DNA from 3 places in the Cytobacillus sp. QJM3NY_8 genome. Region 1 is predicted to be linked to each of the others. Evidence: riboswitches for the same ligand, from Rfam matches in the RefSeq annotation. Region 1 holds a riboswitch; each other region holds the start of a gene.
What was found. A riboswitch is a leader RNA that binds a small molecule or an ion and turns the genes downstream of it on or off. The one in region 1 is predicted to bind S-adenosylmethionine.

Region 1 (3,277 bases):
TCAGCCGCAGCTGTTAAATGTCTGTTTGTTTTTTAAGCGGAAAGCCATCGGGATTGAAGATCCAGGTTTTATTCGGGCAAGATCTGTTTTTGATCAATTACAGCTGCCTTGTTATCCGATTTCTGTGGATGAGGATGGATGCTGTGTGCCTGATGCTGAAGAGCCAATAAAATTATTGTATACGACACCTGCTCATCAATACCCTACCGGTACAATTATGTCTATTGCCAGAAGGATTGAGCTGTTAAATTGGGCAATCAAACAGGACGCTTATATTATCGAGGATGACTATGATTCTGAATTCCGCTACAAAGGGGCACCAATCCCGGCATTGTCCCATTTGGATTCAACCGGGCGGGTACTGTACTTTGGCACCTTTTCAAAAACATTGCTGCCATCACTTCGGATCAGCTATCTGATTATGCCAGTATCTCTGCAGCAAGACTTTGAAAAATTTAATGCTTACCAAAAAACGAATGTTTCAAGAATCGATCAGCAGGCTGCTGCAAAATTTATGGAAGAAGGACTTTATACATCTCATATAGCAAAAATGAGAACGTTATATCGATCCAAGCGGAGCTGTTTAATAGAAAGCCTGTCAAAACACTTAGGAGACCACTTTGACATCATTGGAGATACAGCGGGCTTGCATATCATCGTGAAATTACCCGAAGGATTGAATGAAGCGAAAGCAATTGAACTGGCAAAGTCGGCAGGTGTTGAAATCGATGCTGTTTCGCCTATGTATCAGCTGCACAAGCCAAACCATCATGTGATGATTGGATATGGCGCACCCTCGATGGACGAGATTGAGAGAGGAGTCCAGTTAATCGCTAAATCATGGAAAAGTTGTCTGAGCAACTAAGCTAAGCTATAAATTCCACAATTTAAAAGGGCGTTTATCCTACGGGATAACGCTCTTTTGCCGAAGCAGCAAACATACACATCTTTTCCTTAACCGCTGCCATAAAATCAAACATATTCATCCCCTGGATTTGCTGAAATTTATACAAGTCCTGGTTATAGTACATATGAATATGCCTGCCGGTGATTCCCCTTTTTTCTTCAATGGAAGTTATATTGATATACGCAAATTCTTCAACTAAATCCTTGGTTGTTCCTGATGCAGGAATTCCATAAAACAGCAGTCTTTTGTTTGTTGCCGCAAAGAAGCCTGGATGCGGTGCTAAACAGAAATGAGCCACTAATGAACAGCTTAGACATTCAATAATGGTTTCACCTTCATACAATACATGTTTAACCTGATTTTTAACGCTACTCATGGAACGTCCCCCCTTAATAAACTATCAAACCGCTGTCTTCACTGCCAGTATCAGCCCAGTAGACCAATCCAATTCTGTAATGTCCAGGTCAGGTCTGTTCTGCAGTGTTTTCAGGAGTTTAGTGGCTTTGATCCGAAATTCTTCAGGCAATTTCTGCTGCGGAAACACATCATGAATCACATAAAAACCGCCGATATTTAAATGATCCAGGGTTTTGTCCAGAAGCTCGAATTTCCCTGGCCACGTATCTGCAAAAATAAAATCGAACCTTTCCGACAGGTTTTGAATAAAAGCTGCTCCGTCCTCACAGCAAAATGTAATTCTGCTGTCATACCCGAGGTTTTTTTTCGCGATGGATTGAACTGTCGAATCTATGTCAACGGTCGTTAGCTTACTGCTTTCATCCATCCCATCTATGATCCAGGAAGCAGATGCCCCCGTACCTGTGCCCAGCTCCAAAAAGCTTCCTCCTGGTTTGGAGGCAGCCAGCCCCTTTAGTAAAAACCCTGTTTTTCGATCACATGATTGCCCGAAACCCAGCACATCAGAATCCTGTAATATTCTCGAATATGCTTCCGGTACCTGTATAACACTGTTTTCCATTTTGTTTTTCCTCCTCTTTCTTCGTTATTATCTAAACCGAGCTCAACCTAAAAAGAACATCAAAAAAAGGCCTCTTTATAAGAGGCCTTTATTATCAAAAACGACCTCTTATCTCCCAGAGCGTCAACTCTGTTGGAATTAGCACCTTCCTGACATAATCAGGGGTTGCTGAGGCTTCGCAGGGCCAGTCCCTCCACCTCTCTGGATAAGAATTTGTATAAAATATTATTTTCAACCAAGTATTGCATATTTTTTGCAAGATGGCAATACTTTAATTCTTTTAATCTAATGAACTGCTTCCTCTCCCTGATAAATTCGAAATGCCGGTACAATCGTATCCGACACAATCTCTTTCCCTTTTTCCCGGATGAAATCCAATTTATAGTACGCATCAAACCTCTGGCTGATCTCTGTTTTCACCAACTCAGGCGGAGTAACGACGATGAATTGAAACTTCAGCTTATCAGCTACAGCGAAAATCGGGTCAAGCACATGGGCAGAAGCCGCTTGTCCGAACGGATTATCACAGACTAACGGAACCCAGCTTTGATCAGTTTCACTCTTAACCGAAAGAAGCATCATCATCATGACCATGCGGGCAGATAACTTTTGGCCGCCGCTGCCATCCGATTTAGTCTTTGAACCCTGGTTGATCGTCTGCCAGGTTGAATAATGCTCACGCTGCGGTTTTCCATACATGAAGGCATTATCAGTACGCATATTATATACCAGCAGTTCCGGGTAACGATTCCTGAGGGAGACAAATAAAATCTGCTCATCACTGATGAGCTGTTTGATTTCCTGATCCAGCTCCAGATTATGGTCATCAATCATCTCGAATCGTTTCGTAATTTTGTTAATGGCCGAAACAAAATGCTGTTTCAGTAAAGGTTCAATATCTTCCGCTTTTTTAGGCAAGATGTCTTCTTTGAGCTGGACGAGCGGGAAAGACCCCCGTTCATTCTTCAGCTTCATTTTCGCAATCATCGAGCGAATCGCTTCCGAAATACTCATCACCTTCATACTCGCACGGCTTGCCCAGAAGTTTTGCGCCTTTTCTGCCCGTTCTTTATCGCGTTCCAGCTGCTCTAAGCCGCTCTGTGAGAAGCGCTTCATGTTTTGGACAACACTTTGAATATGTGCATAATGCCTCGTATCCATATGATCAAGCGTAGTTAAGACTTCATTCTTAAAGCGGATCTCCCAATCCTTGCCTTCAATATTGAGTTTTAAATTGCGCAGGGATTGTTCAATTTTTGCGTGCTTCTCCTGGCCTTCATCCTGGATACCCTGATGTTTTTCACTCCAGGAAATGATGCTTTGCTTTCCCTGGCTCTTTATTTTTTCAATATCTTCATCCGTAAAAGCTGCTGCTTCCTCTTTAAGGATTA
Region 2 (3,277 bases), 510 kb from region 1:
ATGCCTACACCAGAGCATATTGTCAAGAGTCTTCAAAGTGCAGCCGATAATCCGCAAAACCATAAATATTCCCCTTTCCAGGGCTTCCCGTATTTAAAAAAGGCAGCTGCTGACTTTTATAAAAGGGAATTTAATGTTGAATTGGATCCTGAAACCGAAATAGCCATCCTTTTTGGTGGTAAAGCCGGACTGGTTGAAATCCCTCAATGCCTTTTAAACCCTGGGGACAGCGTATTGGTTCCGGACCCGGGATATCCTGATTATTGGTCAGGTGTTGCACTTGCCAAAGCAAAAATGGTGACAATGTCTCTAAGAGAAGAAAATAACTTCCTGCCAGTATACAGTGAATTGTCAGCAGACCAGCTTAATGCAGCAAAACTGATGTTCCTTAATTATCCAAATAATCCCACTGGAGCAGTGGCAAACAAGGACTTTTTTCAAGAAACAGTTGATTTGAGCAGAAGCCATGGTATTTGCATCGTCCATGATTTTGCATATGGAGGAATTGGCTTTGACGGCATAAAGCCTGAAAGCTTTCTTCAGGCAGAAGGGGCAAAAGAGGTCGGAATTGAAATTTATACACTTTCAAAAACATTTAATATGGCAGGCTGGAGAGTTGGATTTGCAGCTGGAAATGCAAGTGTCATCGCAGCACTGAACCTTATGCAGGATCATCTATACGTCAGCTTGTTTGGTGCTGTTCAGGAAGCTGCAGCAGCTGCTCTGTCAGGACCACAGGATTGTGTTAAAGAATTGAATTCCATATACGAATCCAGACGTAATACATTCATCTCTGGCCTCAGGGAAATCGGCTGGAATGTTCAAGCTCCTAAAGGCTCTTTTTTTGCATGGCTCAAGGTCCCTGAACAATTTACATCGGAAGAGTTTGCTGACTATCTCTTGGATAAAGCGCATATTGCGGTTGCACCAGGCATCGGATTTGGTGATTTTGGAGAAGGGTATGTGAGAGCGGGTTTACTGACATCTGAGGAGAGACTTAAAGAAGCAGTGGGCAGAATAAAAAAATTAAATTTATTTTAAATTTTTCTCATAATTCAATTGACAAAAATATTAAGCACTGTCATAATTCTAATTAAATTTTAATTCTAAATTAACTGAATACTCGTTTCGTTTTCTTATCAAGAGCAGGCGGAGGGACTAGCCCTATGAAGCCCGGCAACCGACTTATACATGAGCACGGTGCTAAATCTTGCAGCTTATAGCTGAAAGATAAGAAGATGTTAGATTGCTATCCTAACCTCTTCTTATTTGAAGAGGTTTTTTATTGTTTTCATTCTTTGATTTTTGAAAGGAAGAATATACATGAGTGAAATTATTGCAACGTATCTGGTTCATGATGAAAAACATAACCCGGAGAAAAAGGCCGAGGAGATCGCTTTAGGCTTAACGGTCGGGTCATGGACCCATTTGCCGGAACTAGAAAAACAGCAGCTGGAAAAGCATAAAGGCAGGGTCGTTTCTGTTGAAGACTATACTAAAGATGAAGAAAAAAAGGAAACAGCCGCAGTCATTAAGATTGCCTATCCAACTGTTAATTTCAGTCCTGATTTACCGGCAATATTAACAACAGTCTTTGGAAAACTATCATTGGATGGAAAGATTAAATTGTTAGATTTACAGTTTTCCAATGAACTTAAAAGCTTTTTTCCTGGGCCACGATTCGGGATTGACGGACTGAGGGAAAAACTGAATGTATATGATAGACCCCTTCTGATGAGCATCTTCAAAGGGGTGCTGGGCAAAGACATGGATTTTTTAACTTCGCAGCTGAGGGAACAGGCCCTTGGCGGCATCGACCTTGTAAAAGATGATGAAATTCTATTTGAAAACCGCCTTACACCTTTTGAAGCCCGGATAACCGAAGGCAAAGAAGTGCTAAGGCAGGTTTATGAGGAAACAGGCCACCGTACCCTATATGCTGTGAATTTAACAGGCAGGTCTTTTGATTTAAAAGATAAGGCAAGGAAAGCATCCAGACTTGGTGCAGATCTTCTTCTCTTCAACGTATTCTCGTATGGGCTCGATGTTTTGCAGTCATTAAGAGAAGATGATGAGATAGGGCTGCCTATCATGGCACATCCTGCAGTTAGTGGAGCTCTTTCTGCTTCAAGTGTTTATGGGATTTCCTATCCTTTGCTTTTAGGCAAACTCCTCAGGTATGCAGGCGCAGACTTGTCTCTATTCCCTTCACCTTATGGATCGGTTGCCCTTGAAAAAACTCTGGCCTTATCAATTGGGGATACCCTGACTAGGAATGATTTCTGCAAAAGAACCTTTCCGGTTCCATCAGCCGGCATCCATCCGGGTCTTGTACCTTTGCTTTTCGAAGACTTCGGAATAGACAGTGTAATTAATGCCGGAGGTGGCGTACATGGGCATCCGGATGGGGCAAGAGGAGGCGGTTTGGCATTCCGCCAGGCGATAGATTTAATTTTAAATGGGGCTTCTTTAACAGATGCTCCATCAAACTTCCCTGAATTAAAAAAAGCGATTGATCTGTGGGGGTACAAAGAGGTGGCTGTAAAGAATGGCTAAAGTGGCGGTATTTTGTGATTTTGATGGAACTATTACCGAAAACGATAACATCATTCATATCATGAAGCACTTTGCTCCTTCTCAATGGGAGGGGTTAAAAAATCAAGTTCTGGGACAGGAAATTACCATTCAAGAAGGAGTAGGAAAGATGTTTTCCCTTCTGCCAAGCAGTCTGAAAGATGCTATCACCGATTTCATCTTAGAAAATGCAAGAGTAAGAGAGGGATTTCAGCCATTTATCGATTATCTGGAAAAAGAAAAAATACCGCTTTATATAGTCAGCGGAGGAATAGATTTTTTTGTGGCTCCTGTACTGGATAAGTATGGACCCTTTGAAGAGGTGTTCTGCAATAGTTCTGATTTTAGCGGCGATACAATTAATATCTTATGGCCCCATAGCTGCGATGAAAAATGCAATAAGAATTGCGGCTGCTGCAAGCCTTCTATTATGAGGAAACTGGTGGATGAGAACACCTTTAAAGTGGTGATCGGAGATTCAGTAACCGATCTGGAGGCTGCCAAACAGGCAGACTTTGTCATTGCCAGAGATCTGCTCCTGGAGAAAAGCAAAGAGATGAACCTAAATCATTCTGCCTTTGAAACATTCTATGATTGCATTGAGCTTTTAAAAAGATTAAATGAGGTGAGGGTATGAGCAGAGTTGGGGAAAAATGGAATGAGCTTGCAGATATTAAGGAAGAGCTTGCAGAAAGGGACTGGT
Region 3 (3,277 bases), 410 kb from region 1:
TAGACGAAGAAGACTGTCCGTTATTCCGCGCTGCTCCCGTTCGGATGCTGGCATGGCTGCATGTGACATTTTTGCAGGGTAGGAGAGGATGGATTCAACAGCTCCCAGACTTACTGCAAAAACAGGTATTTTCGCATTTTCAACAAATCTTCTCATCGATAGCTCATCTTCAAGCTCAAAAGATAGGACGGCACCTGCGTTCACAGCCTGCATTTTCTGGATTTTATATCCGGGATGATCTGCAAAACCTGGATAATGCACCTTCTTAACAGATGGGTGATCATTAAGGAAACCAGCAATTTTCTTAGCTGATTTCACAGACTGATCAAGCCTGACCTGCAGCGTTTTAATGCCTCTCAGCACAAGCCACGCATCCTGAACACCCAAAACGGCTCCAAAGGAGTTCTGGAGAAAAGCAAGTCTTGCACCTAAATCCGGATCTTTCACAACCGCTAGGCCAGCCACGACGTCGCTGTGTCCGGATAAAAATTTGGTTGCGCTGTGCAGCACTATATCTGCACCTAAAGAAAGCGGTTTTTGAAGGGCAGGGGTCAGGAAGGTATTATCCACAAATGTCAAGGCTCCATGCTGTCTTGCAAGTGAACTGATGGCCTGTATATCTGTCACTTTCAGCAGCGGGTTGGAAGGAGTCTCTACATAGAAAACTTTCGTGTTGGGACGGATTGCTTCTTTTACTTCCTCAAGATTTGTCATATCAACAAATGTGTGCTCAATGCCAAAGCGGGACAGGACTTCTGTTGTCATTCGATAGGTTCCGCCATATACATCTTCTGTAATGACAACATGATCTCCCTGAGATAAGAGGAGGAATGCTGTAGAAATGGCAGCCATTCCAGAAGAAAAGGCAAACCCTCTAATACCTTCTTCAAGCTCCGCGATGACTTCTTCAAGTGCTTCCCTTGTTGGATTCAGGCTGCGGCTGTAATCATATTTTCCGAACACATCAATATCTTTTTGATGAAAAGTGGAGGCATGCTGGATCGGTACACTGACAGCTCCTGTTTCCGGGTCGAATTTTTGATTATTGTGAAGTAATTTCGTTTGGAATGTGTAATTCGAACTCATCGTACTGCCTCCTTAACAACCTTAGCAAAAGCATGTTCAAGATCCGCCTTCAAATCTTCTGCATTTTCTATTCCAACCGAGAAACGCAGAAGCCTATTACAGACACCGGTTTCAATACGGATTTCTTCAGGAATGTCCGCATGTGTCTGGGTTGCTGGATAAGTTATGAAACTCTCGACTCCTCCAAGGCTTTCAGCAAAGGAGATAAGGGAGAGGCTCTGCAGAAATGGATTCACCCAGGATTCATCCTTGATTCGGAATGATATCATGCCGCCCTTGCCGGGATAAAGGACATCTGTTACTGCATCGTGGCCCGATAAAAATTCTGCTAATTCCTTCGCATTTTCTTCATGACGTTCCATGCGGAGAGAGAGTGTCTTCATCCCTCTGATCAACAGCCATGAATCAAAAGGGCTAAGGACAGCACCTGCGGCATTGTGGTTCATCGCCAGTGCCTCACATAACTCTTTGCCTTTTGCAACAATTAATCCGGCAAGGACATCATTATGCCCGCCAAGATACTTGGTTGCACTATGGATCACAATATCAGCTCCAAGCTTTAACGGCTGCTGAAGGAGAGGGGTATAAAACGTGTTATCAACTATAAGGAGGATATTATGCTTTTGGGCAATGTCTGCTATCAATTGAATGTCAGTCTGTTCCATAAGCGGATTAGTTGGAGTCTCCAGAAATATTGCCTTGGTCTTTTCCGTGATTAATAGTTCAACATCTTCGGAATTGCTGGTATTTACATATTTGCACTGAAGTCCCCACTTCTTGAAGCCCTGTTCAAGCAGACGATATGTACCGCCATATAAATCCTTTGATACAATCCATTCATCTCCGGATTTAAAAAGAGAAAGAATGGTAAGAATTGCGGCCATTCCAGAACTGCAGGCATAGCCTTGGTCGCCTTCTTCCAGATCGGCGATTGCCTCCTCAAGCAGCTGGCGGGTAGGGTTGCCTGTTCTGCTATAGTCAAAGCCAGTTGACTGGCCAATGCCTTCATGGCGATATGCCGTGGAAAAATATACGGGCGGGTTGACAGCACCTGTTGCTGACTCGCTCCTGTTTCCGATTTGCGCTAATCTGGTGTCAATATTATACATGCTTGTAACCACTCCTTATAAAAAATAAAAAAAAGCCTTCTATAAGAAGAAGACTTTTTAATGTGATCAGCCATTCTTCTTATCTTTCAAGTTTTAGAAACTTGCAGGAATTAGCACCTTTTCAATCAAAAAAATGATTGCTGGTTGCTGAGGCGTCGTCGGGCCTTACCCTCGACCTCTCTGGATAAGAAATCAAATATTAAATTTTCTCTAAACTTTACTACAGTAAACCGCTAATCGTCAACACTTTTTTGAATATTTTATGTTATAAAAAATATCCGACCAGGTATCTTACGTCCTTTTGCCCTCAGTCTCCATTTTTTAAGGGGGAATGAGGAAAATTTTGAACAAAAAAACTTCCCATCAGATTCTGGAAAGTTTTTTTGGGGTATTCATTCTTCAATCAAATCGTTAACCGGCACATCCATTTCTTTTTCAGAATCTGCTTTTGTGTAAACACGTGCTGTTTTAGTCTGCTCATCTACATGCTGAATGATGATCGGGATGCCATTCAAAGTAACACTGTGCATTTCAGCAGACTCAGCAATCTCTTTTGCTCTGCCAATATTCATGGAAAAACCTCCTGAATTTGAATAATTTTAATGTGTCTTAAAAATACACAAATTATTCTTTTGAAAAAAACCTGGCATAAAATGTTAGAAGGGGATCACTTTAAAGTTCAGAATATTTGTTTTATAATGAACGTAAATGAAATTTTTCTTGGAGGGGAGCTAATATGCGTGAACATAGCCACTGCCGCCACCGGTTTGCGGAATCCGAGGGTCCAGCAGTATTCCAGACCATGGATGGCATTGAAGTAAATGTTTCTGGTTCCATGTTCGAAAAATGTACAACTTGCGGCCATTTTGATTTTCCTGTGGAAACGAGAGAAGCAATTGAATCTTCCCTAAAAGAAAACAGAAAAAATGCGAATGCAGTGAAACAAATCTATATTAACTTAGTTGAGACTTTTTAAAGCCGGACGACTGCCGGCTTTTTTATTTTGTCTTCTATATAAGAAAGTGCTTTTACAAAATGTTTTTGAATTTTTGCTTGAACTTAGTTATTAACCTGAACTGATC

Region 2: it holds a riboswitch for S-adenosylmethionine, as region 1 does, so the genes downstream of both, AC0VZ9_RS08780 (2,3-diketo-5-methylthiopentyl-1-phosphate enolase) here and AC0VZ9_RS11390 (O-methyltransferase) in region 1, are expected to answer to the same signal.
Region 3: it holds a riboswitch for S-adenosylmethionine, as region 1 does, so the genes downstream of both, AC0VZ9_RS13435 (methionine biosynthesis PLP-dependent protein) here and AC0VZ9_RS11390 (O-methyltransferase) in region 1, are expected to answer to the same signal.

What each region holds. Positions count from the first base shown of each region.
Region 1 is NZ_CM149681.1:2,176,407-2,179,683, reverse strand. It holds gene pdxR (MocR-like pyridoxine biosynthesis transcription factor PdxR) at 1-865, shown strand, start outside; gene AC0VZ9_RS11395 (PH domain-containing protein) at 900-1,283, opposite strand; gene AC0VZ9_RS11390 (O-methyltransferase) at 1,308-1,886, opposite strand; SAM riboswitch class I at 1,992-2,098, opposite strand; gene AC0VZ9_RS11385 (coiled-coil domain-containing protein) at 2,172-3,277, opposite strand, start outside.
Region 2 is NZ_CM149681.1:1,671,010-1,674,286, forward strand. It holds gene AC0VZ9_RS08775 (pyridoxal phosphate-dependent aminotransferase) at 1-1,041, shown strand, start outside; SAM riboswitch class I at 1,134-1,237, shown strand; gene AC0VZ9_RS08780 (2,3-diketo-5-methylthiopentyl-1-phosphate enolase) at 1,324-2,556, shown strand; gene AC0VZ9_RS08785 (2-hydroxy-3-keto-5-methylthiopentenyl-1-phosphate phosphatase) at 2,549-3,211, shown strand; gene AC0VZ9_RS08790 (methylthioribulose 1-phosphate dehydratase) at 3,208-3,277, shown strand, end outside.
Region 3 is NZ_CM149681.1:2,583,092-2,586,368, reverse strand. It holds gene metC (cystathionine beta-lyase) at 1-1,086, opposite strand, end outside; gene AC0VZ9_RS13435 (methionine biosynthesis PLP-dependent protein) at 1,083-2,195, opposite strand; SAM riboswitch class I at 2,272-2,386, opposite strand; gene AC0VZ9_RS13430 (H-type small acid-soluble spore protein) at 2,588-2,767, opposite strand; gene AC0VZ9_RS13425 (hypothetical protein) at 2,932-3,171, shown strand.